One region of the Staphylococcus sp. GDY8P57P genome, then DNA from elsewhere that is predicted to be linked to it. Evidence: predicted binding sites of a transcription regulator. Region 1 holds the regulator's gene; each other region holds the start of a gene.
The links. Region 1 encodes Rex, which represses fermentation and respiration genes when NADH is low (regulators of the CRP and FNR family bind a similar motif). Its sites were predicted from a motif close to TTGTGAAATATTTCACAA; they were not measured.
Positions count from the first base shown of each region.

Region 2: a site for Rex is predicted at 5,984-6,001, ahead of KA878_RS08210 (nitrate/nitrite transporter). Genes of this name have one in related genera too.
Region 3: a site for Rex is predicted at 3,242-3,259, ahead of arcA (arginine deiminase). Genes of this name have one in related genera too.
Region 4: a site for Rex is predicted at 3,642-3,659, ahead of KA878_RS06425 (cytochrome ubiquinol oxidase subunit I). Genes of this name have one in related genera too.

Region 1 covers NZ_JAESLK010000009.1:88,405-96,442, forward strand. Annotated here, with positions in the region: gene KA878_RS04285 (ammonium transporter) at 1-1,245, opposite strand; gene KA878_RS04290 (sulfurtransferase TusA family protein) at 1,364-1,588, opposite strand; gene KA878_RS04295 (YeeE/YedE family protein) at 1,607-2,704, opposite strand; gene KA878_RS04300 (redox-sensing transcriptional repressor Rex) at 3,141-3,779, opposite strand; gene abc-f (ribosomal protection-like ABC-F family protein) at 4,020-5,963, shown strand; gene tsaD (tRNA (adenosine(37)-N6)-threonylcarbamoyltransferase complex transferase subunit TsaD) at 6,329-7,357, opposite strand; gene rimI (ribosomal protein S18-alanine N-acetyltransferase) at 7,350-7,814, opposite strand; gene tsaB (tRNA (adenosine(37)-N6)-threonylcarbamoyltransferase complex dimerization subunit type 1 TsaB) at 7,787-8,038, opposite strand, start outside.
Region 2 covers NZ_JAESLK010000019.1:274,368-282,405, forward strand. Annotated here, with positions in the region: gene KA878_RS08175 (nitrate reductase subunit alpha) at 1-762, shown strand, start outside; gene narH (nitrate reductase subunit beta) at 752-2,305, shown strand; gene narJ (nitrate reductase molybdenum cofactor assembly chaperone) at 2,298-2,873, shown strand; gene narI (respiratory nitrate reductase subunit gamma) at 2,866-3,549, shown strand; gene nreA (nitrate respiration regulation accessory nitrate sensor NreA) at 3,573-4,022, shown strand; gene nreB (nitrate respiration regulation sensor histidine kinase NreB) at 4,032-5,066, shown strand; gene nreC (nitrate respiration regulation response regulator NreC) at 5,088-5,741, shown strand; gene KA878_RS08210 (nitrate/nitrite transporter) at 6,109-7,266, shown strand; gene KA878_RS08215 (Hsp20/alpha crystallin family protein) at 7,341-7,757, opposite strand; gene KA878_RS08220 (MarR family winged helix-turn-helix transcriptional regulator) at 7,981-8,038, opposite strand, start outside.
Region 3 covers NZ_JAESLK010000035.1:10,432-18,469, reverse strand. Annotated here, with positions in the region: gene KA878_RS10755 (Crp/Fnr family transcriptional regulator) at 1-315, opposite strand, end outside; gene arcD (arginine-ornithine antiporter) at 350-1,780, opposite strand; gene arcA (arginine deiminase) at 1,948-3,183, opposite strand; gene KA878_RS10740 (arginine repressor) at 3,541-4,005, opposite strand; gene isaB (immunodominant staphylococcal antigen IsaB family protein) at 4,188-4,763, opposite strand; gene KA878_RS10730 (YolD-like family protein) at 5,153-5,566, shown strand; gene isaB (immunodominant staphylococcal antigen IsaB family protein) at 5,687-6,217, opposite strand; gene KA878_RS10720 (hypothetical protein) at 6,418-6,933, shown strand; gene KA878_RS10715 (YhgE/Pip domain-containing protein) at 7,112-8,038, opposite strand, start outside.
Region 4 covers NZ_JAESLK010000018.1:240,549-248,586, forward strand. Annotated here, with positions in the region: gene KA878_RS06410 (YbaN family protein) at 1-222, opposite strand, end outside; gene KA878_RS06415 (potassium channel family protein) at 383-1,042, opposite strand; gene KA878_RS06420 (cytochrome d ubiquinol oxidase subunit II) at 1,168-2,184, opposite strand; gene KA878_RS06425 (cytochrome ubiquinol oxidase subunit I) at 2,184-3,536, opposite strand; gene KA878_RS06430 (glutaredoxin family protein) at 3,738-3,971, shown strand; gene ptsP (phosphoenolpyruvate--protein phosphotransferase) at 4,084-5,799, opposite strand; gene KA878_RS06440 (phosphocarrier protein HPr) at 5,802-6,068, opposite strand; gene KA878_RS06445 (hypothetical protein) at 6,403-6,945, opposite strand; gene KA878_RS06450 (class I SAM-dependent rRNA methyltransferase) at 7,003-8,038, opposite strand, start outside.

The sequences.
Region 1 (8,038 bases):
TCAATATCTTTTATTCAGTTTGTTTAATTCACCATAAAAATACGCTTTCTCACCATGAACAAGTTGATCCAATCCTGTCTTATCTTCTTCTTCAGTGGTTGCAATAGGCATGATACTTTGTAAAATCTTACCTATAATCCAAGTTAAAACCACCGTGTAACATAAAACCACGAGCACAGCTATAACTTGAATCAACACTGAGTGAATGTCTCCGTTATAGATAAATCCGTTTGATATATCATGATTAACATGTTGTGATTGAAACACGCCAGTAAGAATAGCACCAACGATACCTCCTGCACCATGAATACCAAAAGCATCAAGTGTATCGTTATATTTATATTTCACTTTAATCACATTAATAACGAAATAACAAACGATGCCACCCGCAAATGCAATAACAAATGCGTTGAAATAATTCACATAGCCTGCTGCAGGTGTAATAGCGACTAAGCCAGCTAAGACACCTGATAATAAACCTAGTAGGCTTATTTTCTTAGTCATAAGGTACTCAATGATTAACCAACTAAACGCACCACCACTTGCCGCAATAATTGTATTTACAAATGATGTTAGTGCAACATCATTTAACGTATATGCACTTCCTGTGTTAAAACCATACCAACCGATCCAAACTAAAATACCACCAATTAAAGTGATTAAAAGATTATGTGGCTGTATTTTTTCAATTTTTTTACCATTACCTATCATAATCGCTAAAATAAGGCCTGAGAGACCAGATGTGATATGTACAACTGTACCACCAGCATAATCTAAAGCACCAAGTTGTTGTATCCATCCTCCGCCCCATACCCAATGCGCAACTGGGCTATATATCAAAATCACCCACAAGAATATAAAAATAATAAACGGAAAGAATTTCATACGTTCAGCAATTGAACCTGAGAGTATTGAAACTGCTATTGTGCAAAACATCATTTGGAACAACATAAATAATGCAAACGGGATGTGTGGACTTAATTGGTCATTGACTGCAAAACCAACATGTTGTAGGCCAATCAAATCGAAATTACCTATAAAAGCATTGCCTGTTCCAAAACTTAATGAAAAACCTAATGTAACCCATGTAAACGTCACGATAATCATTGCTGCCATACTTTGCATAACTGTGTTTAGGACATTCTTTGATTGAACTAACCCACCATAAAACAAGCTAAGCCCAGGGGTCATTACCCAAACAAGTAAAGTGCAAAGAAATAAAAAAATTGTGTCATCCATCTTCATAATTACCACTTCCTTTGAAAATATCATAATGATACTTCAAAGAAATAGCAAAAATACGTAAGATAAAATGACACAATATGTTACATAATATAACAGTGTTTTAATCACTTATTTCGTTTTAAGCTTTTTGAATTGTAATTGTCCAAGATGCATCATCTAATTGTTCATAATTCGTAACTGGATAACCTTGTTCAGCCGCCCAATTTGGAATAGCTTCTGTTGCTTGCGTACAATCGAAATCTATTTTAAGTTCATCACCATTATCTAATGTTTGCATTTTCTTTTGTGCTTCGATAAGTGGGAATGGACATACCATACCTACTGTACCTAATTCATATAACATTGTTATTCCTCCAATTAATTATGTTGTTTGTGTTTGTTTTGGAACTGCAGTAGTTTGAGATTGTGATGTTTGTTTTTCTAACTTTTTCATTGGTCTAATGAAAATAAAGTAACTCATAAACCATACACCTAAAATCATAGAACCTAGTGCAATCCAGCCTTTCCAAGACATAATAGCTGTTTCTACTAAGCCATTACCAATTGAACAACCACCTGCTACTGAGGCACCGAATCCCATGCAAATACCACCAATAGCACTATTACGAATCGTCTTCTTATCAGGTAATCGCCATTTGAATTCACGCGATCCTCTAGCAGCGATATATGACCCTAAAAAGATACCTAATATTAATAGTACACCCCAATCTATTAACTGAGTATCTCCTGTAATTAAAAACGTAATTAAGTTTGCTGATGGTGTTGTGATGCCTAAACCATAATCTCTACCAGTTGACATACTCATCGGCCAAGCAATTAATGCTATCAAACCAACTGCTATACCAGCTACAAATGGGTGGTATCGTTTTTCAAATAAATAATGTCTCAAGCCACTATATTTTTGCTTAAGCTTTGGAACCGCAAATTTGGGTTTAGGTTTGCGTAACGTTTTAGTTACAAAAATAATCGTGATGATCGTTAATATTAACGTAAATACCCACATTGGAATACCCGTTGTCTGAGACATATTGGCATTGATATTTGTAGGTTGATTTATCCACGTCATCACTGGAAGCAGCACACCTGTTTTAGTAATTGCCGCAGTTACTGCATATAACACGAGTGCTACCCAACTTCCAATTAAACCTTCACCAGCACGATACCATGTACCTGTAGCACAGCCTCCTGCTAATACAATACCTATTCCAAATATAAACGCACCAATGATGGTACCAATAATTGGAAATGTACTATCAGGTATTGAAATAAGATTTAACCCAGTTAAAATAAGTAGTCCTATACTTTGGACTGTAATAGCTACTAATAAAGCATAAAACATTTTGTTATTTTTTTGAACATACATGTCTCTAAAGCCACCAGCTAGACAAAAACGTGTACGTTGCATAACAAACCCTAATAATATTCCAACGATAAGACCACTAATAATCATCCATATCACTATTAATTCATCCTTTCCCGATTATTTTACTAAGGTATTATAATCAATTGTACTAAATTTGGCAACTTCTTAAAATAAAATGCTTCTAGCGATTTTTCACACGACCTATAAATTATTGCATTGGATTCACTCAATGTTGGCTAACAAAACGGGAGTGGGACAGAATTCTTTTGAATTCGTCGTCCCACTCCCAACTTGCTTTGCTTGTAGAATTTCTTAGTGAAATTCTCTTTGTTGGGGCCCCGACTCCCAACTTGCTTTGCTTGTAGAATTTTTTAGTGAAATTCTCTTAGTTGGGTCCCCACCCGCAAGGATGACTAGAACTGAGAAAAGCTTGGTTTAAGCCCCTTATCAGTTCAGTCAGCAACTGCGAATTTGCTAAATAGCATGATTATATTATTTATGTCCCAGAGTGCTGTAATAAAAGTGACGTTATTTAATTGGAATAATTTTTCATGAAGAATAGCAATGATTGCAATTCTATACCTAAGTCAATATGATGAACTTGTACACTATTAGGTACTTCTATTCTAGTTGGTGTGAAATTTAAAATACCATTAATATTTGCTTCAATTAACTCATTTGCCACACGTTGCGCTACACTTTCTGGCGTCGTTAAAATAACAACATTAATATCTTTGTCAGCAAGAACTTGTTTTAAGTCGTTCATATGATGGACAGTCACATCACCAATCTTATTTCCGACAATGTGCTCATCAACATCAAAAGCCTCTGTAATGGTCATTTCATCATGAATTGAAAAGTTATACGTTAAAAGTGCTCTACCTAAATTACCAACACCTACCAATGCAATGTGTATATTATCGCTATCACTAAGTGCCGTTTTAAAGAATTCTAATAAACTATCTATATTGTAACCATAACCTTTTTTCCCTAATTCTCCAAAATATGAGAAATCTCTACGAATGGTTGCTGATTCAATATTTAATGCCTCGCTAATCGCTTTTGAATTCACTCTGTCTATGCCTTTTGATTTTAACGTGTTAACGAATCTGTAATATAAAGGTAATCGTTTCAAAGTTGCCCGTGGAATTTTAGATTTATTTTGAGCCATTTAAAATGCCCCCCTTTCGTTTGAATTTTATAATCTATGTATCCAAACTATTTTGAGTGCTATACGTTTTAAATTTTTAAAATTTTCTTATGTCCTATTATGAATACTGGAATATTATACCTTAACGCATTTTAAAAATAAATAACTTAGTTTCAAGAAACTAAGTAATATGGTAAAATATAGAGTAATATACAACTTAATTTCGAGTAATAAACTTACAAATAGAAAGGTGAAACCTGAATGATACTCTTGCAATTAAATGACATTTCGAAATCATTTGATGGTGATGATATTTTCACACGTGTGAATTTCGAAGTAAAGACAGGCGAACGAATCGGAGTCGTAGGTCGTAACGGTGCTGGAAAATCAACCTTAATGAAAATTATTGCCGGTGTTGAAGATTACGATAGCGGCCATATTTCTAAAATTAAAAATTTACGAATGGGTTACCTGACCCAACAAATGACGCTTAATTCATCCGCTTCAGTGTTTGAAGAAATGTCTAAACCATTTGAACATCTCAAAAAGATGGAACGCTTAATTAAAGAAGAAACGAACTGGCTCGCTGATCATGCATCTGACTATGATTCTGATGCCTATCAACAACATATGGAACGTTATGAATCATTAACCAATCAATTTGAACAACTCGATGGTTATCAATATGAAAGTAAAATCAAGACAGTTCTACATGGTTTAAATTTTAACGAAGATGATTTTGATAAACCTATTAACGATTTTAGTGGTGGTCAAAAAACACGATTATCATTAGCACAAATGTTATTAAATGAGCCAGATTTATTACTATTAGACGAACCTACAAACCATTTAGATTTAGAAACAACAAAGTGGTTAGAAGATTATTTAAAATACTTCAAAGGTGCCATCGTCATCATCAGTCACGATAGATACTTCTTAGACAAGATTGTCACGCAAATCTATGATGTGGCACTTGGTGATGTTAAACGTTATGTAGGCAATTACGAGCAATTTATCGAGCAACGTGATAAGTATTATGAAAGTCGCATGCAAGAATATGAACGTCAACAAGATGAAATTAAGCGATTGGAAACCTTTGTAGAAAAAAATATTACACGTGCCTCAACAAGTGGTATGGCAAAAAGTCGTCGCAAAACATTAGAGAAAATGGAACGTATCGACAAACCAATGTTAGACGCAAGAAGTGCCAATATTCAATTTGGGTTCAATCGAAATACAGGAAATGACGTGATGCATATTCGCAATCTTGAAATTGGTTATGATGCGCCTATAACATCTCCAATTAACATAGAAGTCACGAAAGGCGATCATATCGCAATCATAGGTCCTAATGGTGTAGGTAAAACGACGCTAATTAAGACAATCGCACAACGACAAGATCAAATAGACGGTAATATTACCTTTGGTGCTAATCTACAAATTGGCTATTATGATCAAAAGCAAGCAGAATTTAAATCCAACAAAACAATTCTCGACTATGTTTGGGATCAATATCCAACTATGAACGAAAAAGACATACGCGCTGTATTAGGACGTTTCTTATTTGTACAAGATGATGTTAAAAAAATTATTAACGATTTATCTGGTGGCGAAAAAGCACGATTACAATTAGCACTCCTTATGTTACAAAGAGATAACGTCTTAATCCTTGATGAACCTACAAACCATTTAGATATTGATTCTAAAGAAATGCTTGAACAAGCATTAAAAGATTTTGAAGGAACGATTCTATTCGTTTCCCATGATCGATACTTTATTAATCAATTAGCTAATAAAGTCTTTGATTTAAATATAGATGGCGGTCAGATGTATCTTGGAGATTATCAATATTATATTGAGAAAACAGAGGAAGCAGCTGCATTAGAAGCATTTGAAAATGAACGTAATGATGATAGCAAGAATGATGTTTCCAATCAAAACGTAAACAATAACACCATCAATACGTATGATTCACAAAAACAACAACGCCGTGAGCAACGTAAATTAGAACGTCTCATTGAAGAATGTGAATCTAAAATTGAATCCTATGAAAATGAAATCGCTCAAATTGATGAACAACTGACGCAACCTGATGTATTTAATAATCCTGAAAAAGCTTCATCATTAGCGAATCAAAAACAAGAAACCGAACAGAAATTAGAACAAGTTATGACCGAATGGGAAAATTTACAAGAAAATGTTTAAAACGCATTAATCTTAAAATAGCTAGAAAGTATTTTATAACTTTTTAGCTATTTTTTTGAATCAATTTCAATAAAAGTTATAAACAGTTAAAATGTGATAATACCAACTATCCACAAAGTTATCCTACTTATCCACAAGATATTTTTGATTCATTTACCAATTTTTTACACAAAATTAATCTGCTATCCACATTGTTAAGAACCTTTTATCCACAACTTATACACTTAATGTTGATAAGTACAAATGTTCCCTATTGACCTTTATCAAATGATGTTTCTTCAAAAATAAAACCTCTTATAACATAAGCATTACAATGCTAACGTTCATAAGAGGTTTCTTATCGTAAAATAAATTTTTAAAATCATTTAAGCATCTATTGTTGCTTCTTCTATGTCCATGTTATTTTCACCATTTAAATCTAAATGAGCTGTAACGCCTGCTTGATAATAGTAGTATGCCGCTGCGCCGATCATTGCTGCATTATCCGTACATAATTTAGGACTTGGAATAGACAAATGGATATTATTTGCTTCACATAAATGTTGTAAACGTTGACGAAGTCCTTTGTTACTTGCAACGCCACCAGCAACGATAAGTCTATTCACATTATATGCCTTACATGCATTCATCGCTTTAGTACTTAATACATCTACGACACTATTTTGAAAACTAGTTGCCACATTTTCTTTAACAATCGTTTCATTTTTTTGTCTTAAATTATGCAGTTTGTTGATTATAGCACTTTTCAAACCACTAAAACTAAAATCATAACTATCTTTTTCTAACCATACTCTTGGAAAATCATACGTATCTTGACCTTGTTGTGCTAATTTGTCAATTTGTGGTCCACCCGGATATGGTAAATCAATTGTTCGTGCCACTTTATCATAGGCTTCACCCACTGCATCATCTCTTGTCTCTCCAATAACTTCAAAATGCATATGAGATTTCATATACACGAGTTCAGTGTGACCTCCAGATACGATTAACGCGATTAAAGGAAATGTTAATGGTTCTTCTAAATGATTAGCGTAAATATGACCAGCAATATGGTGTACAGGAATAAGTGGTTTATCGTAAGCAAAGGCTAGTGCTTTTGCTGCATTAATACCAATCAGCAATGCCCCAATTAATCCTGGACCTTGAGTTACAGCTATTGCATCTATATCATGCATCGTGATGTTTGCAGATATTAGCGCTTCATCAATAGTTGTTGTAATACCTTCCACATGATGTCGACTGGCAACCTCTGGCACAACACCTCCAAAACGCTTATGACTCTCAATTTGGCTAAGTACAATATTGGATAAAATTGTGTTGCCATCCTTAATGACACTTACACTTGTTTCATCACAACTTGTTTCAATTGCTAATATTAATGTTTCTTTATTCATTTAAGTTCACCCACATAACCATTGCATCCTCGCCTTCTCCATAATAATTTTTACGTTTACCACCAAATTGAAAACCCAAATTAGTATAAACGTGTTGTGCTATGACATTATCAACTCTAACTTCTAAACTCATTACTTCACATGTATGCTTAGCATAATCCATAACATATTTTAACAATAATTGTCCCAGCCCATATCCTCTGTAATCTTTACGAATAGCTATCGTTGTTATTTGAGCTTGATCAATAACAATCCATAGCCCTAGATATCCGATAATTTCATTTTCAAAAAGAATTACAAAATATTTCGCAAAGTTATTTTCATTTAATTCATGATAAAATGCATCTATCGTCCATGAACTATCATTAAAACTGTCACGTTCTATATCAAATACATTAGGAACATCATCAACTTGCATCGCTCTAATTGTTAATTCTGATTCTGTTGGTTTAGCCAATTTCTTTCTGCCTCTGATAATTTAATATAATTTGGAACAAATGTATGAATATCTTCACTTTCAGTTAAAAGTGGTTTCATTGCAGGTGCATATGGTAAGTGACTTTGTATTTCTCCATCAAGATAGTTTGATAATTTATCAGCATCTTTACCAATATAGACAAATGGTTGTTTGAAATCAGTCAATTGTTGTTTTAATTCTTGAATTGGTAAATATTGATCTTC
Region 2 (8,038 bases), on a different contig from region 1:
AAAGATATTTCAAAAGAACGCGCATCAGAAAAGATTTCATTCTTAAATATTACGTCACAACCACGTGAAGTAATACCAACAGCTGTGTTCCCTGGTTCAAATAAAAATGGACGTAGATATTCACCATTTACAACCAATATTGAACGTCTTGTACCATTTAGAACACTCACAGGTAGACAAAGTTATTATATCGATCACGAAGTGTTCCAACAATTTGGTGAAAGCTTACCAGTATACAAACCAACGTTACCACCAATGGTATTCGGTACGAGAGATAAGCAAGTTAAAGGTGGACAAGATGCATTAGTATTACGTTATTTAACACCTCATGGTAAATGGAATATTCACTCAACATATCAAGATAATGAACGTATGTTGACATTATTTAGAGGTGGCCCAGTCGTTTGGTTATCTAATGAAGATGCTGAAGAACATGGCATTAACGATAATGATTGGTTAGAAGTATACAACAGAAACGGTGTTGTAACTGCAAGAGCTGTCACATCACACCGTATGCCAAGAGGCACAATGTTCATGTACCACGCACAAGATAAACATATTGAAACACCAGGGTCAGAAATTACAGATACACGCGGTGGTTCACACAACGCACCAACAAGAATTCACTTAAAACCTACCCAACTTGTAGGTGGATATGCACAAATTAGCTATCACTTTAACTATTATGGACCAATTGGAAATCAACGTGACGTATACGTAGCAGTGAGAAAAATGAAGGAGGTAAATTGGCTTGAAGATTAAAGCGCAAATTGCAATGGTGTTAAATTTAGATAAATGCATAGGTTGCCACACTTGCAGCGTAACATGTAAGAACACTTGGACGAACCGTCCAGGTGCGGAATACATGTGGTTCAACAACGTAGAAACAAAACCAGGTGTCGGATATCCGAAACGATGGGAAGACCAAGAACATTATAAAGGTGGTTGGGTCTTAAATAAAAAAGGAAAATTAGAACTTAAATCTGGTAGTCGTTGGACAAAAATGGCGTTAGGTAAAATCTTTTACAACCCAGATATGCCACTGATTAAAGACTATTATGAACCATGGACATATAACTATGAACATTTAACAACTGCTAAAGAAGGTAAACATTCACCAGTGGCTAAAGCACACTCATTAATTTCTGGCGAAAAACTTAATCTCGAGTGGGGACCTAACTGGGAAGATGACTTAGCTGGCGCACATATTACTGGTCCAGAAGATCCAAATATCCAAAAAATCGAAGAAGATATTAAATTCCAATTTGATGAAACGTTCATGATGTATTTGCCTCGTCTATGTGAACACTGCTTAAACCCTAGTTGCGTTGCGTCATGTCCTTCAGGTGCCATGTATAAACGTGATGAAGACGGTATCGTTTTAGTTGACCAAGATGCATGTCGTGGTTGGCGCTATTGTATGACAGGCTGTCCTTATAAAAAAGTTTACTTCAACTGGAAAACAAATAAAGCAGAAAAATGTACATTCTGTTTCCCAAGAATTGAAGCGGGATTACCAACTGTTTGTTCTGAAACATGTACAGGTAGAATGAGATATTTAGGTGTCTTATTATATGATGCTGATAGAGTTCATGAAGCAGCTTCAGCTGAAAATGAACAAGATTTATATGAAAAACAATTAGACATTTTCTTAAATCCATTCGATGAAGCTGTGATTGAACAAGCTGAAAAAGATGGTATTAGCTATGAATGGATTGAAGCAGCGCAAAACTCACCAGTCTATAAATTAGCAATCGAATATAAATTAGCATTTCCTTTACACCCAGAATTTAGAACAATGCCTATGGTTTGGTATTGCCCACCATTGAGCCCAATCATGAGCTATTTCGAAGGTAAAAATGCTGGTCAAAATCCAGATATGATTTTCCCAGCAATTGAAGAAATGCGTTTACCAATCGAATACTTAGCAAATCTATTTACCGCTGGTGATGTTCAACCTGTTAAGGAATCACTACAAAAGATGGCAATGATGAGAAGCTACATGCGTTCTCAAGTTACAGGTAAAGAATTTGATACATCGAAATTAGAAAGACTTGGATTATCTGAAATTCAAACTAAAGATATGTATCGATTATTAGGTTTAGCGAAATATGAAGACCGCTTTGTTGTACCAACATCTCATAAAGAAACTTATTTAGATACGTATCATGCACAAGGTAGTCAAGGTTACGGTGGCGAGTACTTTGGTGATAATTGTGAAGGCTGTGGTGTTCCAGTAGGTTCAGGAAAAACAGGACAAGAAATTTATAATGAGAATTTCTATGGAGGTATTTTCCGTGATTAATTTACAACAATTTCATTATTATCAAGAAAGCTTTGGATATATTGCACAGCAACTTAATTTTCCTGAGAAACTTACGTTCCATCCAAAAACATTTGAAGAAACGATTGAGCCATCACATCCTGGTTACGATGATTTAGTAAAATATAGAGAAATTATGCATCAATTCACACTATCAGAAATTAAAGCGATTTATACAGATACATTTGATTTCAATAAAAAATCACCACTCTATATGACTTATAACAAATTTGATACGCAAAAAGAGCGTGGCCAAATGTTAGCCAAACTTAAAGTGTTATATGAAATGTTTGGTTTGAAAATGGTAGATAATGAGTTATCTGATTATCTACCGTTGATGTTGCAGTTCTTGCATGTAGCAACATGGCAAAACGATCCACGTGCTGAAGGAAATATTGAATTGGTTATTATGATTATTGAAGATGGTACGTATGAAATGGCCAATCAATTAGCGCAAGACAACAATCCTTATGCATACGTGATACGTGCGTTAAGAAATACATTGAAAGCTTGCTTAGAAATTCCAAATGAGGTGACATCTCATGCTTAATCAATTTTTATGGATTATCTTTCCTTATTTGTGTGTAGCTATCTTTATTGTTGGCCACATTGCACGTTATAAATATGATCAGTTCTCATGGACTGCGAAATCTAGTGAATTCCTAGAAAAGAAACAATTAAAATGGGGTAGCTTATTATTCCATTTAGGTATCATTCCAGTATTTTTTGGTCACGTCGTAGGACTTGCGATACCAGCCAAATGGATTGATGGCCTAGGCGTTAGTGAAGAAATGTATCATTTTGGTGCTGTATACATTGGTAGTATCTTTGGTATAATGACGTTTATTGGTATGTTACTCTTAACAGCACGACGTATTACAATTAAAAATGTTAGAAAGCTAAGTTCAGCATCTGATATTTTTGTCAATTTTTTATTAATATTAATTATTTTCATGGGTTGTTATTCAACATTAGTTACGAATGCGGTGGTAAGTGACTTTGATTATCGTCAAACGATATCTATCTGGTTTAGACACTTATTTACTTTCTCACCTGATGCAAGCTTAATGACAGATGTGCCTTTATCATTTAAAATTCACATCTTACTAGGATTTACAATTTTAGCTTGCTGGCCATTCACACGTTTAGTACATGTATGGAGTGTGCCACTATCGTATACTAATCGCAGATATATTGTTTATCGTAAACATAAAACACGTTCATGAGTATGAGAGGAGATTCAAATGTGATTACGACCACTCCAGTTTTTAAGAAGCAGGATTTCCAACAACAATTGAATGATCTAAGGGTTAACGAAGGCTACGATTTTGCAGGTGTAGCATTATATGAACACCATAATAGTTCAGCGCCTATTAAATGGCATTATGTTTCAGGCAATACGAATCAACGTTATAAAATGATTATCTTACGTAAAGGCCGTGGCTTAGCGGGTATGGTTATGAAGACTGGTAAACGAATGATTATTGACGACGTTGCTTCAATCTTATCACCTGAAGATAAGATTAAATATCCTATTTTAATTGCTGAAGACTTGACAGCAATGGTTGCGATTCCATTATGTTACAATAATCAAGTATATGGCGTCTTACTCTTAGGTCAAAGAGATGGTAAGGCGTTACCCGATTATGAAACGTTGGATATTCATGGTAAGCTATGGACATTTTCAGAAGAAATGTAGGTGATCCTAATGTTGGATGTTTATAATCTCGATTTAGAGAACTTACTAAAAAAATATTATGAAAAAACGAACGAAAAAATCGTCTTTGTGAATAAAGATGGTAAAGTTATTGCTATGAATGATGCTGCTGAAGAAATCATTTCAAAGGACAATAACTATAGTGCTATGACAAATGCAATATGTAATCGTTGTGAAGGTTACTCTAATGAATTTGCATTACAAAGTTGTATTAATTGTTATTTAGATACAACAAAGCCGAATGATATGAACTTCCAAGTGTTCATGAAGACTGTGGATAATAAGATTCAACCTTTTACAGCGTCTTATCAATGTATTGATGAAGAGGCTCAAATCTATGCCTTTACATTACAAGACATATCACCACAAATTCAGCGTCAAGAAAAAATGTATCAACGTCAAATGTTACGTAAAACGATTGCCGCACAGGAGAACGAAAGAAAACGTATTTCTAGAGAACTACATGACAGTGTTGTTCAAGAAATGTTAAATGTAGATGTTGAGTTGAGATTGTTAAAATATCAACAAGATATGTCACAACTGATTGAGAAATCTGAGCACATTGAAGTTTTAATGTCTAATTTAATTAATGACATTCGAAACATGTCAGTTGAACTAAGACCTTCATCACTCGATGATTTAGGATTGGAAGCGGCTTTTAAATCGTATTTCAAGCAATTAGAACAAAATTATGGATTTAACGTTGTGTATCAATCAAATATTCAAAATCAACGTTTCGATAGTGAAATTGAAACAGTCGTTTATCGAGTGGTTCAAGAGGCAATATTTAATGCATTGAAATATGCTGGCGTTTATGAAGTAGATGTGTCTGTCCAACAAACGCCAGAGGGTCTTATCGCAGAAGTGATTGATAGAGGTAATGGTTTTGATCCTAATTTGAAACCACAAGGAACAGGGTTAGGATTATATGGTATGAACGAAAGAGCAGAACTTGTCAAAGGATCAGTGAACATTGAAACGCACATTGGCAAGGGGACAATTATAACGTTAGAAGTACCAGTTTAAAGTAAGTTAGGGGAATATAAAGTGAAGATTGTAATCGCAGACGATCATGCAGTCGTTAGAACAGGATTTTCAATGATATTAAACTTTCAAGAAGATATGGAAGTTGTTGCAACCGCTGCTGATGGGGGAGAGGCTTATCAGAAAGTGATGGAACATAAACCAGATGTCTTAATTATGGATTTAAGTATGCAACCTGGCGAATCTGGTTTAATAGCGACAAGTAAGATATCAGAAAGCTTTCCAGAAACTAAAATCTTAATATTAACGATGTATGATGATGAAGAATATCTGTTCCACGTTCTTCGTAATGGCGCTAAAGGCTATATTTTAAAAAATGCACCTGACGAACAGTTATTGTTAGCAGTTCGCACAGTTTATAAAGGTGAAACCTATGTAGATATGAAGTTGACGACATCGTTAGTTAATGAATTTGTGAATCATAAGCATTCAGATGACGTATCTACGAATGATCCTTTTAAAATTTTATCTAAAAGAGAACTAGAAATCTTACCGCTCATTGCTAAGGGGTATGGCAATAAAGATATTGCCGAAAAGTTGTTTGTGTCGGTTAAAACGGTCGAGGCACATAAGACACATATTATGACGAAACTGGATTTAAAATCTAAGCCCGAGTTAGTTGAATATGCATTGAAAAAGAAATTGTTGGATTTTTAATTACATTTACATCTCTAAAAACGAATGTGTTATAGGTAAAAACATCATTTAAGCTACATGGCAAATGCGCAGTAGCTGACTGAATTGAGAAGGTTCTTAAATTAAGCCGTTCTCAAATCTAATCATCCTTAAGAGGCTAGGAAGACGAATTCGAGAAGAATGCCATCCTGGCCTCTTTATTTATGTTCATTTCGGGATAGAAAATATAGGGGGATTCCCCGGCAGTATAAGGGAATGTCCTTATGTTCATTTTTTCACAAATCTACTAAAATTTAAATGTAATCAGTAATGTGATTGAAATATAAATTTTTGACCTCTTTTATATAACAATTACTGATAAAGAAAATGAAATGATGAAGGTGAAAAAATGTATAAGACAAAAGGTGGCTTTCAACTTACATTACAAACGTTAAGTCTTGTAGTAGGATTTATGGCTTGGAGTATCATTTCTCCATTAATGCCGTATATCTCACAAGATATTAAGGTTAATCCTGGTCAGTTATCAATTATACTGGCAATTCCGGTTATATTAGGTTCAATACTACGCGTACCATTTGGCTATTTAACGAATGTTATCGGCGCGAAATGGGTATTCTTCTGTAGTTTTGTCGTTCTATTATTCCCAATATTCTTTTTAGGACAAGCACAAACACCAGGCATGTTAATGCTATCAGGATTCTTTTTAGGTGTTGGTGGCGCGATTTTCTCAGTCGGTGTAACGTCTGTACCAAAATATTTTTCAAAAGATAAAGTAGGACTTGCGAATGGTATTTATGGTATGGGTAACATTGGTACAGCAGTATCATCATTCTTAGCACCACCGATTGCAGGTATTATTGGTTGGCAAACAACAGTAAGAAGCTATTTGATTATCATTGCTATTTTTGCCGTTTTAATGTTCTTTTTTGGTGATAAAAATGAACCAAAAGTGAAAGTACCTTTAGCATCTCAATTTAAAAAATTATCATCAAATTACAAATTATATTATTTAAGTCTATGGTATTTTATTACATTTGGTGCTTTTGTAGCATTTGGATTATTCTTACCTAACTACTTAGTAAATAATTTTGGTATTGATAAAGTAGATGCAGGGATTCGATCAGGTGTATTTATAGCTTTAGCTACATTCTTGAGACCGGTCGGAGGGATTCTTGGAGATAAGTTTAATGCGGTTAAAGTACTAATGATTGACTTTATTATTATGGTTATAGGTGCCGTTATTTTAGGCATTTCAAGTCATATCGCATTATTTACGATTGGTTGTTTAACAATCAGTATCTGTGCAGGGTTAGGTAATGGTTTAATATTTAAACTCGTGCCTTCATACTTTGCAAATGAATCTGGTGCAGCCAATGGTATTGTTTCAATGATGGGTGGTTTAGGCGGATTCTTCCCACCACTAGTGATTACTTACGTAACAGGATTAACAGGTTCAAGTCATTTAGCGTTTATTCTTTTAGCAATATTCGGTATCTTAGCATTTATTACAATGGGACACTTATATAAAAAAGAATACGCAAAATAAGTTTATACATTCATAAGAGCAATACAAGGCTAATGATAGCTTTGTATTGCTCTTTAATATTACTGTATCAGTGATTATTCTACTGTAATGGTAGTCGTCTGATCTTGTGCACTTACTTCTTTAGGTAAAGTAACGACTAAAATGCCATCTTCATAGCTTGCTTTAATTTGTGATTTATCAATATCATTAAATTCGAAATGTCTGACTAGCTCACCACTTGCACGCTCATTTAATTGGACGCTACCTGTTTGTTCTGATACATGCTTTTGTACTTTAATCGTTAGTGCAGAATGCTCAAATTTAAGTTCAATTTCTGATTTATTAACGCCTGGTAATTCAGCTTCTAATACATATTGGCTTGATTGATTATAAATATTTGTTGGGAAACTTTTTGATGAAAATTGATTGAATACTTGTTCTCCTAAATCACGAAATACATCTTTTGGGTTATTTTTAAAAATGGATTGATCGAAAAAATCTCTATTATTCATACGATTGTCTCTCCTTTATTTAAGTAAGCATAGTATAGTTGTAAAATGCTACTTTTAAAGTACATTATAGTAATAGAGACGATTAACGTAAAGCGAAAGGTATTATAGAACAGGAGAAGAAGATAGTGGTGTGGAATAAGAAATACATGGCAAAAGTTCTATTATGTATAAAGCCTAGTCATTGCGATAAATCAGTAGTTCATGCTTTTGCCATGATTAAATATTAGTTAGTTGTATAATCGAAGTTTTTTGAAATTACATGTTTTAAGCTATTAACGAGT
Region 3 (8,038 bases), on a different contig from region 1:
GCACATCTCGTTTAATTCCATTTTCCGAAAGAGATGATTTAACGGAAATAATACCTGCGATTTATTCAGCTTACGATAAGCGTCTCCATCTTCATTTATTGTTTCACGCAAAACAATCCCGTCTAGTAACAAATACACATATGTAGGTTGATCAGATGAATAATATATGATTTGTCCTTTATTGTAATGTCGTATGAAACACTCACTCTTGAATGCTTGAATGACACCTGTTGGAATATTTAAGTAAGACGCTAATTGTTTGAGTCCTTCACTTAAATCATTATCTCTGTTGTTGATAAATGTCTTTCCAGCCATTGAGATACACTCCTAAACCTTTTAAAACTTTTTATTAGAATACTGAAACGCTACCCATCGCTAAGCGAATAATACCTATTATTGCAAGTATGATGATGACTGCAAATAAGATATAATCACCTTTCGTTAACGGTTTATGATTATTACGTTGTACGAAACGATAAACAAATAGACCAGGGATATAGAGCAACATGGTTAATAACAAGTAATCAATACCTGCAGCGTACACAAGCCATATCGCATAGATAGATGCAATGATACCGATTGTCCATTGTTTCACTGTAGCGTGTCCTTTATGTTCAATTGTATATTTCAATTGATAAAAGGCACTAAACATATACGGAATTAAAATCGCGCTTGATGCAAGTGAAAATGCAAATTGATATGCACTATCTGTAAATAACATGCTGACTAAGAATATTTGTACTAAAATATTTGTAATTAATAATGCATTAATAGGTGCTTTATTTTTATTTTCTTTAGCAAACCATTTCGGGAACAAGCCATCTTTGGCCACTATGAATGGTAGCTCACCAGCTAATAACGTCCAACCAAGCCATGCACCTAAAACAGAAATGATTAAACCAATGTTAACGAGAACTGAACCCCAATGACCAACGATATGTTCTAAAACTTGTGCCATAGATGGACTTGCAAGATCAGCAATTTGATTTTGTTGAATGACACCTTGTGCTAAGACGGTCATTAAGAAATAAATAACGAGGACTGAAACAAGTCCAATAACGGTAGCAGTACCTACGTCTTTTTTCGATTTAGCACGACCTGAGAATACCACTGCACCTTCAATACCAGTGAACACCCATACGGTTACAAGCATTGTACTCTTCACTTGAGACATTGTATCGCCCCAACTAAATACACCTGTACCTCCACTTGTCATGCCATAGAATCCTGCTTTGAATGTATCGAAATTAAATACTACAATCATACAAATAATAACTAAGAATATAGGAATTAACTTTGCAACAGTTACAATACTATTGATGAAAGCTGCGGTTTCAACACCTCTAAGTATTAAGAAGTGCACACCCCATAGCAAGAAAGAAGCGACGATAATACTTGGTAGTGTATTACCACCTTTGAAGATTGGGAAGAAGTTACCTACCGCTGACATCAATAATGTTGCATAGGCTACGTTACCTAGAAAAGCAGCAAACCAATAGCCCCAAGCACTTGAGAAACCAATAAAGTCACCAAATCCAGCTTGTGCATAACTGTAAATACCGCCTTCTAAGTCCGGTCTTACATTAGTGAGATTTTGGAAAACAAATGCGAGTGAAATCATTCCAATTGCAGTGATGATCCAACCAATCATAATGGCTAAACCACCGGCTTGACCACCCATATCAGAAATGATGTTGAACGCACCGCCACCAATCATAGAACCAATAACTAAACCAATGAGTGACGTTTTACCAAGTTTGTTTGTGTCTGATTCATTCATAATTCATTTCCCCTTCTAAGGAGGATTACTTTTAAATTAAGGGCTTGAAGCATCGTTATTCAATTGATTGGCAATTTGCTTCAAACCCTTCTCCTTGTGTTATATTGCTACATCACTTTCTCAGCGATGTATTTTCAAAATAAGTCCTTATAGTTGCTCGAAATACTTTAAATGTCTTCTCTAAATAATGGTTGGCTCATACATCTTGGGCCCCCACGTCCACGAACAAGCTCACTACCTGTGATTTCAAGTACTTTAATACCTTTGTCACGAAGTAATTGGTTTGATACGTAGTTTCGGTCGTAAGTAACAACTACACCTGGGCGGATACATAATGTATTTGAACCATCATTCCATTGTTCACGTGCACCGTCGATAACATCACCGTTACCTGTTGGAATAAACTCGATTTTTTCAACACCAAGTACATCTGCAAGTGTTTCACGTAATTTATTAGAATGTGTGATTTTAATGTCGTCTTTGGCTTCATCGTATTCAATTGTAAATAAATTCATATTATTTTCTTCTTTGAAAATTGCTGAATGTACTGTGAATTTATCGTAGTCAATCATTGTGAATACGGTATCTAAATGCATGAATGTACGGCTATTTGGAATTTCAATCGCAATCACTTTTTTGAATGTTGTAGATTCATCTTTGAATATATTACGTGCTAAGCGTTCAATCGCTTGTGCTGATGTACGCTCTGAAATACCAATGGCTAAAACATCTTTAGAAAGAATTAACTCATCGCCACCTTCGATGTTAAATGGTGAATTTCTGTCTAACCATACCGGTACATCTGCATCTTTAAATCTTGGGTGGTATTTTAGAATGTATGTCATAAATAGAGATTCTCTACGACGTGCTCTCCAATACATTCTGTTGATTGTCATACCTCTACCTACTGATGCTTGAGGGTCACGTGTAAAGTAAAGGTTAGGCATTGGGTCTAAATAGAATGGATATCTATCATCCATATATTCAACGAGATGTGTTGTTTTAAGTTCAATTTCTTCTTTTCTTACACCAGCCATAATTTTGTCGATTAATTCTTGGTCAGATAATGTCGCAAAGAATGTTTTAATTTCAGCTTCATGTCCTAAGACTGTTTTTTGAGATTCTGCAAGAATATCATCAATAAATTGTTCACGCACATCTTTATCTGCAATGGCTTCAGCTGCTAGTTTTTCTAGATAAACAACTTCTACACCTTCATCACGAAGTGTTTGTGCAAATTTGTCGTGTTCTTCTTGTGCCACTTTTAAATAAGGAATATCATCGAATAGCAAGCCACTTAAGTGATCTGGTACTAAATTTTCTAGTTCTTTACCAGGTCGTTTGAGTAATACTGTTTTCAATCTGCCGATTTCACTGTTTACTTGGATAGGTCCTTGAGTCATATTCATTTCCTCCTTTATTTATCTACAACTAGAGTATAAAGCGCTTTCAGATTTCATTATGTGATTGTTTTCACATTCTAAATGTGTGTTAATTCATGCTTTTTGGTTATTCAATGCATATTTTTGATTGAATATACAATAATGTTAGGTAATTAGTGATTATTATGTATATTTCATTCATGTTGACATGCTGATATCTAACCGAAAAAGTTTTTTATGCATCATTCTGTATTTATAAACACTTATCATTTTTACGTTTAACACGATGAACGCTCAAGATGTGAACATTATATTTTAAGCGTTTCACACACTATTATAGATAACATCAAAACGTAAATCCACATTATATTTTATGCATTAATTTGAATATTTATGATTAAACAGTTTATAGTGAACATATTTTGCCATTTCCTCTGAATTTGTAAGTACCATTAATGTGTCATTGCCCCCCACTGTTCCAAGGATTTCTGCAATATTCATGCGATCAATAAAATAATTTATACCTTGTGCAAATCCAGGAGAGGTTTTGATTAGTATGTAACTATCTTTGATGATGATACTTTGAATTTCATTATCGTAATAATGAAGTAGTTTCGTTTTAGCATCCATTTGTTGTGTATTATCTAACTTTTTATAATACGATTGGTTACTTACTGCTGGGACTTTAAATATCTTTAATTCTTTTAAATCTCTTGAAATTGTAGTGATGCTATAACGTACGCCAAAATGTGTATCAATATAATCTGCAATCTCTTCTTTTTTATTAAAGCGATTATTCTTAACTACCGTTTCGATGAGATCTAGACGTTTACTCTTTTTCATATTATAAACTCCTCTACCCCTATACAGCATAAAGCTGTATGTATTCTTACCTTTAACGTATCATCTTTTCGTATATCGTGGTGTTGGCTATTTCATGAATTTTGCTATCATTTTTATTTATTTTCACAAAAAAACTCCAAAAGTGAGCATTATTACTCAACTTTCGGAGTGTCACCATTATGCTATTTCGTTTCTTTCATTGCTTGTTTCACGGTACTATAGCCCATTACTACACGATCCACTTTACCTTTTTCTACATCAAACCAAACTGTCATTCCCTTTGTATTGGGTTGGTAGTAGTAAATGCCCGTTGTATTATGTTTATGATTATCAATTTTTTGTAAGTCTTTACCATAAACTTTATTTAATTGGTCTAATGATAATTGCCCAGTCACCTTTAAATCAAGTAATGATGCTGTTTTACCGTCTTTAGATACATTTCTGAAATATTGATCATATTTTTTAACATTTTTAGTCGATGATGTTGGCTTTAATTTAACACCATTAAATGTGACATTCTCAGCTTTTACTGCATTTTTAAAATGTTTGTCTAATACAAAAGATACGTCTTGACCCGCATACCCTTTATAATTGTAATAGGCAGATGTCGCATTGGCTTGAGTAGTCGTTGTGTTTGACATCGTTTTAGATTCGGCATGTGCGATAGATGTTTCCGTTAATGTACCGGTAACACCTACACCTAATAATGTACTTAATGCCAAGGTTGCAGTGACGAATGTTTGCGTTGATTTTCTCAAATGAATAGCCTTCTTTCTTTATAACTAAACATATCATACGCTATTCAAAGTGGTTATACAATTTTTATTCTTTGATAAGGAAAGCGCATTTGTGCTTAATCTGTGAATGTTATAAATTATACAAAATTAAATTTCACAAATCGTTAAATAATGTTTTTATATAAATTATGTTATACTAAATGTAGGAGTAACATCCCCATTAACTCCTTCACAAAAAGTTATATTATGTAATGACTATAGCCATAAGTTTACTTCCCCTTTGTTAAACTTATGGCTCTTTTATATAGTCTTTTTTACTTTTCCGCCATAAATATAAAATTCATTTATATTGTAAAAAACCTCTTCCAAAGTACGAACATATGTTCTATAATGATGTTGAGGTGGTTAACATGATTCCAAATCCTAATGCGCCAGATGAATATAAATATGAAACAGATTATCGTAAAATACCAAGACAATATTTAGACGCTAATATTCCTCAAGGACGTGGCATGGTGAAGTGGGCGCCATTTGCGACAATGCCAGAACAATATCAACGGTTGAATGATTTTATTGAGGAACAGAATAAAATTGCCATGCCTTCTTTATCAGATGATCAATTTGAAATGATTAATCGTCAGCTGACTTACAAGTTCACACAGCATCAACTGGCGATGATTAGTTATTGGAGAAATGGTTATATTCAATCCATTGCAGCCTATATACGTCGGATTGATTCATTGAATCGATGCATCACCATTAGTAATGAGAATGGCTCACAAACAATGAAACTCGACTTTGCGGTTATTTGTAATGTGGAGTAAGTGTGGTACGCAATGAGTGATGCTTATCACTGAACCAGGTATTGCGTTTTAGCTAAATTGAAATAAAGGGAGTAGAACCACATTCCTTTCGACTGTGTTGTTCCACTCCCAAATCTAAAGTTATTTACTTGTTGTAAAGCCTGCATAACTAATATCTACTTCTACAACTTTGCCTTCATTAAGTACGAATGATGCCGCTAAACCATTTTTATTAGGTTTGTATACGTAAATACCGCTACCTTTGGCATTTTTGTTACCTTTTACTTTTTTCAAATCTTTACCATATGCTTTTTTAAGTTGATTATACGTTAAATCACCTTTGACTATAAATTGTAACTTATTCGCTTTTTTACCGTCGCTCGTTACACCAGTAAATTTCTGATTATACTTCTCTTTAACTGTTGTACTGTTCGTTTTAGCAAGTTTAATACCGTTAAATTTAATGTTGTCATGCTTAATTGCGTTAATAAAGTTTTTATCTGTTAAGAATTTAGCATCTTTATCAACGTAACCATTATAAGCGTAATAATACCCTTTCGTTTGAGTTGCTGCATGGGCAGTATCTTGTACTGGTAGTACTGCGCTACTCACTCCTAAAAGTGTTCCAAATGCTAATGTTGTTGAGGCAATAGTTTTAACTACTTTATTCATGTTAGTCCTTCTTTCTATATTAGAATTACACTTCACTTATATTATCGCACAATACATACAAACATTCACTGTACTTAAGACCTATTTATCAAAATTTTAGTAAACAAAATTTAATATTATAAAGTTGTGTTAATACTATCTATTTTATGAAGTTTTATTATAATAAGATAAAGAAATGAATTAAGGACGGAGGACACACTTTGAAAAAAGTATTGGCAGGTATCATCATTTTATTACTTATTGTTGCTTTAGGCTTTTCAATATTTTTTGCAGCAACTGGTACTAAACATTCAAATTCGAGCGATGACCATAAAACTGAAAAACATGATAAAAAAGACAAAAAAGATAAAACAAGTGAAACACAAACTGAATCACAATCTAATGCGTCTGATAATGGGGAAAATGCACAATCAGAGCCAGCGTCAAACAATAATGTAAATACTCAACAAAATGATTCGACACAACCAAATAACTCTGCAACACAATCATCTAAAACAAAAGAAAACAGTTCTAGACAAAATAGTTCAGAAAGTGCTACTTCAGAGAAAAAGACGAAAGAAACACAAACAACACAACAACCAAGTACACAACCATCGACACAACAACCGGCAACCTCTCAACCGAACACTCAGAACAAAACAACAACTCAAAGTAGTTCAACACAAAGTTCAAGTAGTTCAGCTAAAGCAAATAATTCTAATGGTACAAACCAATAAAATTTGAGTGAGCTAACGCTAAATAGATGTTACCAAAACATCCGGGGCATAAAGTTCCAGGATAAGTAAATAAAGAAGGGAGTGGGACGACGAATTCAAAAAGAATTCTCTCCCACTCCCTATTTTGCTAGGAATTTTGTCCCAGTCGCTTCCTACTATCTAAATATCATTTTTGCGTCTATTCAGTAACTTTACTTTCATCTACACGTTTAGAAATTTTACGCATTACTGGATCTAACACTGGTTTGACTAAGATACCTAGAATAAAGAATCCTAATCCGAATAGTGCTAGGATAAGCATTTTTGTGATTAATATTTCCGGTACAATGCCACCTACTGTTTCACGTAATGAATCTATCACATACGTGAACGGTAAATATGGTGAAATGGTTTGGAAGAATTTAGGTGCTGTAACGACTGGGAAAGTACCCCCACCACCGGCAATTTGTAGTACTAATAAAATAATTGCGATTGCTTTACCTGGGTTACCAAGTAATGATACGCATGTATACACTATTGTGTTAAAGACAATCGCACCACATAATGCAACTAAGATAAATAGTATCGGTGATTCAACTTGTGCTTTCAAAATCACTAAGTCCCCAATGGTTACAATCAGTGTTTGAATGATTCCCATCATGATAAAGAATGCACCTTTACCTAAATAAATTTGACGTTTCGTCAATTCGTCTCTCAATGATTCATGTTTATTATCTACAGACAATAAACTTACTAATAGCAAGGCACCTACCCATATAGATAATGAGGTATAGAATGGTGTCATACCTGAACCATAATCTTTAACTGGGAAGACATCCACTTGTTTTTTATGAATTGGATTGGCGATCACATTAGCTTGTTTCTTCAAGTCATTCTTCAACGCATCAATGACTTTATCAACCGCATCGTCTTCGTCTAATTTCTTGAAGATTTTATTCGCTTTGTCTAAATCTTTTTCAATATCAGGCAAACGATTTTCAGAGAAATTCGCTAAGTTAGCTAATGCCTCTTTCGCACGTGGTTGATTTTGATTTAATAAATCAACTGCATTGTCATACTTATTAAACAATGTTGGTAAATTCGCATTTACAGTTGCTGTCGCATT
Region 4 (8,038 bases), on a different contig from region 1:
TATTTTTTCTTTCATCGTATAACCTTTATACTTTTTAAGATTCTCAACATAATCTTTATAAATTTGAGTGCTTTCAAGCCATACTTTGAACTTTTTGGAACTATTCGTAAAACATATAACCGCTAAAATTAAAAAAGGTGTTGTCGGTAATAATGGTAACACTGCACCTATAAAAGCTATTACAGTAAAAAATATACCTAATGCTATTAATACATATCTCATTTACTTGTATCATCACTCCATATCCCATTATTAAAACTAGATATTTTTTACTTACGTTCCCTCTAGTTATTATAAAAACATCACAAGTATTAAAGTTACCAAATCGTCAATCCATCTCATGTCTATGATTCGAAGTCCTTTAATAATTGTGATGCAAACTTTATCTTACAATTTTCTTTTCAAAACGATTTAAATCATTATCATGACCTATCATAATCAATATATCTCCAAATTCGATGTTCATCGAAGGGTCTGGGGATACAACAATTTCTTTACCACGTTTAATCGCAATAATATTGATCCCAAATTGCGCACGAATATCTAAATCAATAATTGATTGTCCTGTCATTTTTTCACTTGCTTTTAATTCAACTAGTGAGTGTTCATCTGCTAATTCAAGGTAGTCTAAAACACTAGCGCTTGCTACATTATGCGCAATTCGACGTCCCATATCTCTCTCAGGATGGACAACTGTATCTGCACCAATTTTATTTAATATTTTAGCATGATAATCATTTTGAGCTTTTGCTGTAACTTTTTTAACACCTAATTCTTTAAGTATAAGCGTCGTTAATGTACTAGATTGTATATTTTCACCAATTGCTACGATAACATGATCAAAGTTACGAATACCTAAACTTTTCATCACAGCTTCATCTGTCGTATCTGCTACGACTGCGTGCGTTGCAATGTCACTATATTCATTAACACGCGCCTCGTCTCTATCAATTGCCATAACATCCATATCTAACGCATTTAACTCTCTTACTATACTTCCACCAAAACGACCTAACCCAATAACAACATATTCTTTCTCCATTGAACGGCTACCCCTATCTCTTAAAAATAAGGCAAAGGCTGAGATGAATGACATCATGTAAATTATACTTCATAAAGTTAATATACATTGATGTTCATTATCTCAGCCCCCTTCTATTATTATAGTTATTTTTTACCTTCTACATATTCTTTATCGAATACAAATAATCTCAATAATAATATTAACGATGGAACTAATAAAAGTAAACCTAAAATAAATACAATCACAAGTGCTAATCCCATTGAATCATTAACACCTGAATCACTTACCTTAATAAATGGATATAATAAATAAGGTAATTTACTTATGCCATATCCATAAAATGCAAATGCCATTTGGAGTATCACCATTATAAATGCTAGACCATGATATTTCTTAATGAAGTTCAAAATACCCGCTACAATGAAACAAATGAAGCTTAGTGCAAACATCCACCAGTAATGTTGTACTGCATTATTGAAATGATCTGCATTTTGAATTCTCAACGATAAGAAAACAAATAGTGAAATAATAATCATAGGAGGTCCCCAGAAAATAAACCATTGTCTCATATATTTATATGCCACTTCATCTTTAGCTTTCGATGCATAGTATGTTAAAAATCCTGAAGATATATACAATACACTAATGATTGCTAAAAAGACGACTGACCAAGCAAATGGACTAAGTAGTAATTGGAACCAATCTAAATCAAAATGTGAACCACGTTCATTGATATAGCCACCTTCAGATATTGTTAATACCGTTGCTAATGATGCTGGAATTAACAAACCTGTTAAACCATACATAACTATCCATGGCAATTTAGTGTCTTGACCATAATGTTCAAATGCGTAGAAACTTCCTCGAATAGAAATCAGAATAAGCGCAATAGAACCAGGTACTAGCAACACAGTACCAAAATATAATGCTGAATCAGGGAAAAATCCTACAAATCCAACAAAGAAGAACACGAAGAATACATTTGTAACTTCCCATACTGGATTTAAGTATCGTTCAACTAAGTGGTTAATCTTTTTCTCTTCTCCAGTTAATTTAGTGTGTAAAGTAAAGAAACCCGCACCAAAGTCAATTGAAGCAACAATGATATATAAAAATAAGAACGTCCAAAGTACGGTAATACCTATTGTAGTGTAATCCATTAAGCATGACCTCCTTTTTCGATGACTTTATCTACATCATCTTGGGCAGGTTTATCTTTGAACATACGAATGAGTACATATGCTGATGTAAAGAGTAATACTAAGTAGAGTAATCCAAATAGTATAGTAACTAATGTTATTCCTCCTGCTTGCGTAGCAGCTTCACTCACACGCATATATCCTCTAACTATCCATGGTTGACGCCCAACCTCAGTTAAAAACCATCCAAATTCGATAGCTAACATAGAAGCTGGCCCAGTAAGAAGAATCGCGTATAACATACCTTTATGCGTAACGAATTTACGTAGTTTCTTAATGATTAAAGTTAAAATAAAAGCACCTGAAATAACAAAGCATAATACACCCATAGTTACCATTAAATCAAAGAAGTAATGGACAATTAATGGAGGTAATTCATCTTTCGGAAAATCATTGAGTCCTTCTACTTTAGTGTTTACATTATTATCCGCTAAGAAACTCAGCATGCCTGGTATTTTGATAGCACCTTCAACTTCTTGAGTCTTCTCGTTTAATACACCGAAGAATACTAAATCCGCTTTCGATTGCGTATCAAAGTGCCACTCGTAAGCCGCTAATTTCTCAGGTTGCGCTTGGTGTAAGAATTTAGCTGATAAGTCTCCCGCTAACATTGACAATAATGTTGATAAGAATCCAACAATCATAGTCATTTTTAAAGCTTTTTTATGATATTCTGCATCTTTATTATATTTATTTTTCAATAGTTTAAATGCTGCAATAGATGCTAGAACAAATGCCATTGTCATACCTGCAGTAGCTACTACATGGAACGCTCTTACTAGGAATGAAGGATTGAACATTGCTTCAAGTGGTTGTACATTAACCATTTTGCCGTCCTTCATTTCAAATCCTGCTGGTGTATTCATGAATGAGTTCACTGATGTAATAAAGAACGCAGAGAATGAACCTCCGATAATAACTGGGATGCTAATAATGAAGTGTGTCCATTTATTTTTGAAACGGTCCCATGTATATAAATAAATACTTAAGAATATCGCTTCAAAGAAGAAAGCAAATGTCTCCATAAATAGTGGTAAAGCAATGACATGCCCACCCATTTTCATAAATGTTGGCCAAATTAATGATAATTGTAAACCGATAATTGTACCTGTTACAACACCGACAGCAACAGTAATGGTATAACCTTTCGACCAACGCTTGGCTAATGCTATATATTTAGGATCCTTGTTTTTGATTCCTAAAAATTCTGCAATTGCGAACATAAGTGGCATACCAACACCTATCGTCGCAAAGATGATATGTACTGCTAACGTCATACCAGTTAGGAAACGACTAATTTCAACGGAATCCATAATTTCATCACCTTTTCTATATCTATTTTTAAAAAGCAATTAATATAAATTATATAATGTTCTATTTTCTAACTAAATCCTTTTGCTTAAATTTAAGGAAGATTTTTTTGATGAAATTCACATAATTTTCACAGTTTGCATTTCTTTCGAAAATTATATATAGTAATTTTCATGATAATAACTCGATAGGAGTGAGCTCGATTGCCAAACATCGTTATTTTTACTCAAAATGATTGTCCCCCTTGTACATTTGTAAAAAATTATCTTACTAAACACAAGGTCGGTTATATTGAAAAGAACATTGCGAATCAACAATATCGCGCTGAAATGATGGATTATGATGCATTCGCTACACCATTTATTCTCTTAGATGGCGAACCAATGTATCAAGTGGATTTAGATAAGATTAATGCTGCATGTCATATTGGTTCATAACATAATCATATTAACGATACAAGCCTAGCACTAAATGAAATGATTTAGTTGCTAGGTTCTTTATTGCAAAAAAACACCTTAACGTCAGTTAAGGTGTTTAATCTATATAATATTATTTAGAAATATGATTAACTAAATCTTTTACTTCTTCTTGAGTAGCACAATTAATTGCACGGTTAGCTAATTCAGACATTTCATTTTTACTTAAACCATTGATTTGTCTTCTAGCTTTTAAAATAGATGTCGCACTCATTGAGAACTCATCTAATCCTAAACCTAGTAATAATGGAATCGCTGTTTCATCTCCAGCCATTTCACCACACATACCAGTCCATTTACCTTCTTTATGAGAAGCTTCAATAACTTGCTTAACTAAGCGTAAAATAGCTGGGTTGTATGGTTGATATAAGTAAGAAACGCGTTCTGACATACGGTCAGCTGCCATAGTATATTGAATTAAATCATTTGTACCAATACTGAAGAAATCAACTTCTTTAGCAAAGATATCAGCTAATGCAGCTGTAGATGGAATCTCAACCATGATGCCTAATTCAATGTCATCAGAGATATCATGACCATCATTTTTAAGATTTTCTTTTTCTTCTAAAAGAATCGCTTTCGCATCACGGAATTCATTGATTGTAGCGACCATTGGGAACATAATGTTTAATTTACCATATACTGAAGCACGTAATAATGCACGTAATTGCGTTCTAAAAATATCTTGTTGGTCTAAGCATAAACGGATTGCTCTGTAACCTAAGAATGGATTCATTTCTTTAGGTAAGTTTAAATATGGTAGTTCTTTATCGCCACCAATATCTAACGTACGAACTACAACACGTTTATCTTTCATTGTTTCAAGCACTTTTTTATAGGCTTCAAATTGCTCATCTTCTGTTGGCATTTGATCTCTACCCATATAAAGGAATTCAGTTCTGTATAATCCGATTCCTTCAGCACCATTTTCCATTACACCATATAAGTCATCAGGTGTACCGATATTTGCAGCTAATTCTGCATGTTCTCCGTCGATGGTTACTGTTTCAGCATCACGTAATTTTTGTAATTCTTTTTTATCTTCAAAGAAACGTTCACGTTTGTTTTGATAAGCAATTAACTCATCTTCTGTTGGATCAACAATAACGTCACCAGTGATACCATCAACGATAACCATATCGCCTTGCTTCACTTCTTTAGTAATTGATTTCGTACCTACAACTGCAGCAATTTCTAATGAGCGACTCATAATTGCTGAATGGCTTGTACGACCACCAATATTTGTAACGAAACCTTGAACAAATTCTTTATTTAATTGTGCTGTATCTGAAGGTGTTAAGTCATTTCCAACGATAACAACACTTTCATCAATCATACTTGGGTTTGGTAATTCAACACCTAAAAGATGTGCTAACACACGTTTTGACACGTCTCTAATATCTGCAGCACGCTCTCTCATGTATTCATTATCCATAGATTCGAAGATTGTAATAAATTGTGAAGTAACTTCATCAAGGGCTTCTGGAGCACTTACTTTTTCATTCGCAATTTTATCTTCGATTGGTTGAATTAACTCAGGATCATCAAGTACTAATAAATGCGCATCAAAAATTGCAGCTTTATCAGGACCTAATTGCTTTTCAGCATTATTTCTGATTTTAGTTAATTCAATTTTAGAAGCTTCTAACGCATTTCTGAATTTTCGAATTTCAGCATCAGTATCTGTAACTTTTTCATTAGTGAATGATAAATCAGGTTCTACTAATAAATAAGCTTTAGCAATTGCGACACCATCTGATGCCGCAATACCATTAATTAATTTTGACATAATTATTCAGTTAAACCTTCTTTAGATAAGACATCACTGATTGCTTGAATTGCGTCTGCTTCATCGCTTCCATCAGCGTAGATAGTGATTTCAGCATCTTTACCTACACCTAAACTCATAACACCCATGATTGATTTTAAGTTAACTTTTTTACCGTTATATTCTAATTGAATATCTGAATCAAATTTTGATGCAGTTTGAACTAACATAGTTGCAGGGCGTGCATGAATACCTGTTTCATCGATAATTACATAAGATTTTTGTTCCATAATCTATTTCTCCTTCGCAAAGTTAGAATATTCAAATTTGTCATAATCTAACATAATTTTATACCATAACACTACCAAAATATATTACTAAATTCAATTCTAATAGGATTGAAAAACTATTATAATTGGTTTTTATAGAAATAAACAAGTGTTTCAAATTGTAAAAAGTCGATTTTAACCTTCAATATTTTTACTTACTTATCATATGCATAACAACACAAATTAAAATCACTGTCACAACTTTGGTTTAAATTATAATTTATGACAAATTCGTATGATAACTATTTAGCCTTTATCATTAAGCTTACTCCAATTATACTACAACATTTTCATTTTAAATAATATCATGAAGCACTTTTTCACATTTTTCGATATGTTCGCGCCCAAGTTTATTCATGAAGTAGTAACTGATTGATGCTGAAACAGCTTGTCCAACAACAGGGAACCATTTCGTTTGTTTCGCTGCAGCTCGTTTTGCCATGTCTCTAATAACCACTTTTAACACAGCACTTGATACTTTTTTACCAATAAATGAACTACCTTGAATTGCAGCTGCTGCTAAAATTCGTTCTTTCACATCATCCCCAAGCGTATTCACTTGTTTGTGATCTAGACCATAAATTTTATTAACATCTTCAATAATGTCTCGCATTAATTTAATATCTACGCCAAAGTCTAGTCCAGGAATTGGCACAATACTCATGCTTGATGATAATAATGATTTTTTCTTCACAATTGTTTCCGCTTTTGCTCTGCGTTCAGCTAATTCTTCTTTAGTAGTCGGTAAGTTACTTTTTTCTTTAATTTCTTCAATATTTAAAACTTTGTTTCCAACTTTATTTGTAACGCCACTTGTAAATTTATTCATAATGCCCATTTAAAGACACACCTTTCTTAAATCATTCATTAAACATGTATACCCATTTTTAATGATTTAATGCTTGATATTAATAAATACAGCTTTTAAGTATTTTGACGGCTTATAGTGTGGGTGCGTTTTAAAATCCTTAGGCAACCCCATAACTTCCTCAATATCATATGCTACATCTGCTTCATTAAGTGTAGTTTTAATAACATTTTTAAAGGCTTTCAATGAAAAAGCACTTGAATTTGTACATAATAATAGAGACCCATTTGGAGCAAGTATATTTAATGCACCATTAATTAAATCATCGTAATTCTTTTGTACTGAAAATGTCTTCTTCTTATTACGAGCAAAACTCGGTGGATCAATCACAATCGTATCGTATACTTTGCCGTGTCGCGCAGCATAATTGTAAAAATCAAATGTATCCATTACATAAATATACTGGCTCTTAGGATCAATACCATTTAAACCAAAGTTTTCTTCCGTTAAACTACGTGAACGATTGGCTAAATCCACACTTGTTGTTGTAGTCGCATTTTTAGCAGCTACAACCGAAAATGCACCAGTATAACTAAATAAATTAAGTATATGCTTATCTTTTGCAAAGTGGTCTCGTAATTTCTTTCTGACTTCTTTTTGATCTAGGAAAATGCCTGTCATCAAGCCATCATCTAAATCTACATTATAAAATGTGAAATTTTCCTCTATAACTATTGGAAATTCAGGCGTTTCTCCTAATACATGTCCACCTGTATATTCAGAATCTTTAAAACGCATTTTTTCAAAAATTGACTTAAATGGAAATACTTTCTGAATCGCTTCAATGACATTATAGCGGAATTTATATATTCCTTTTGAGTACCATTGAATCAATAAATGGCCATCGTAGTTGTCAATCGTTAATCCACCAACGCCATCGCCTTCTGCATTGAATAATCTAAACGCATTAGTACCTTCGATATGATAATAATAGTCACGTTCTTGTAATGCAATTTCAAATCTTTTTTCGAAAAAAGATGTATTAATTGTTTCATTTTGATCGTAGCTTAATATCCAACCTAGCCCCTTATGTTGGCGTCCAACATATGCGGTTGCAATGTAC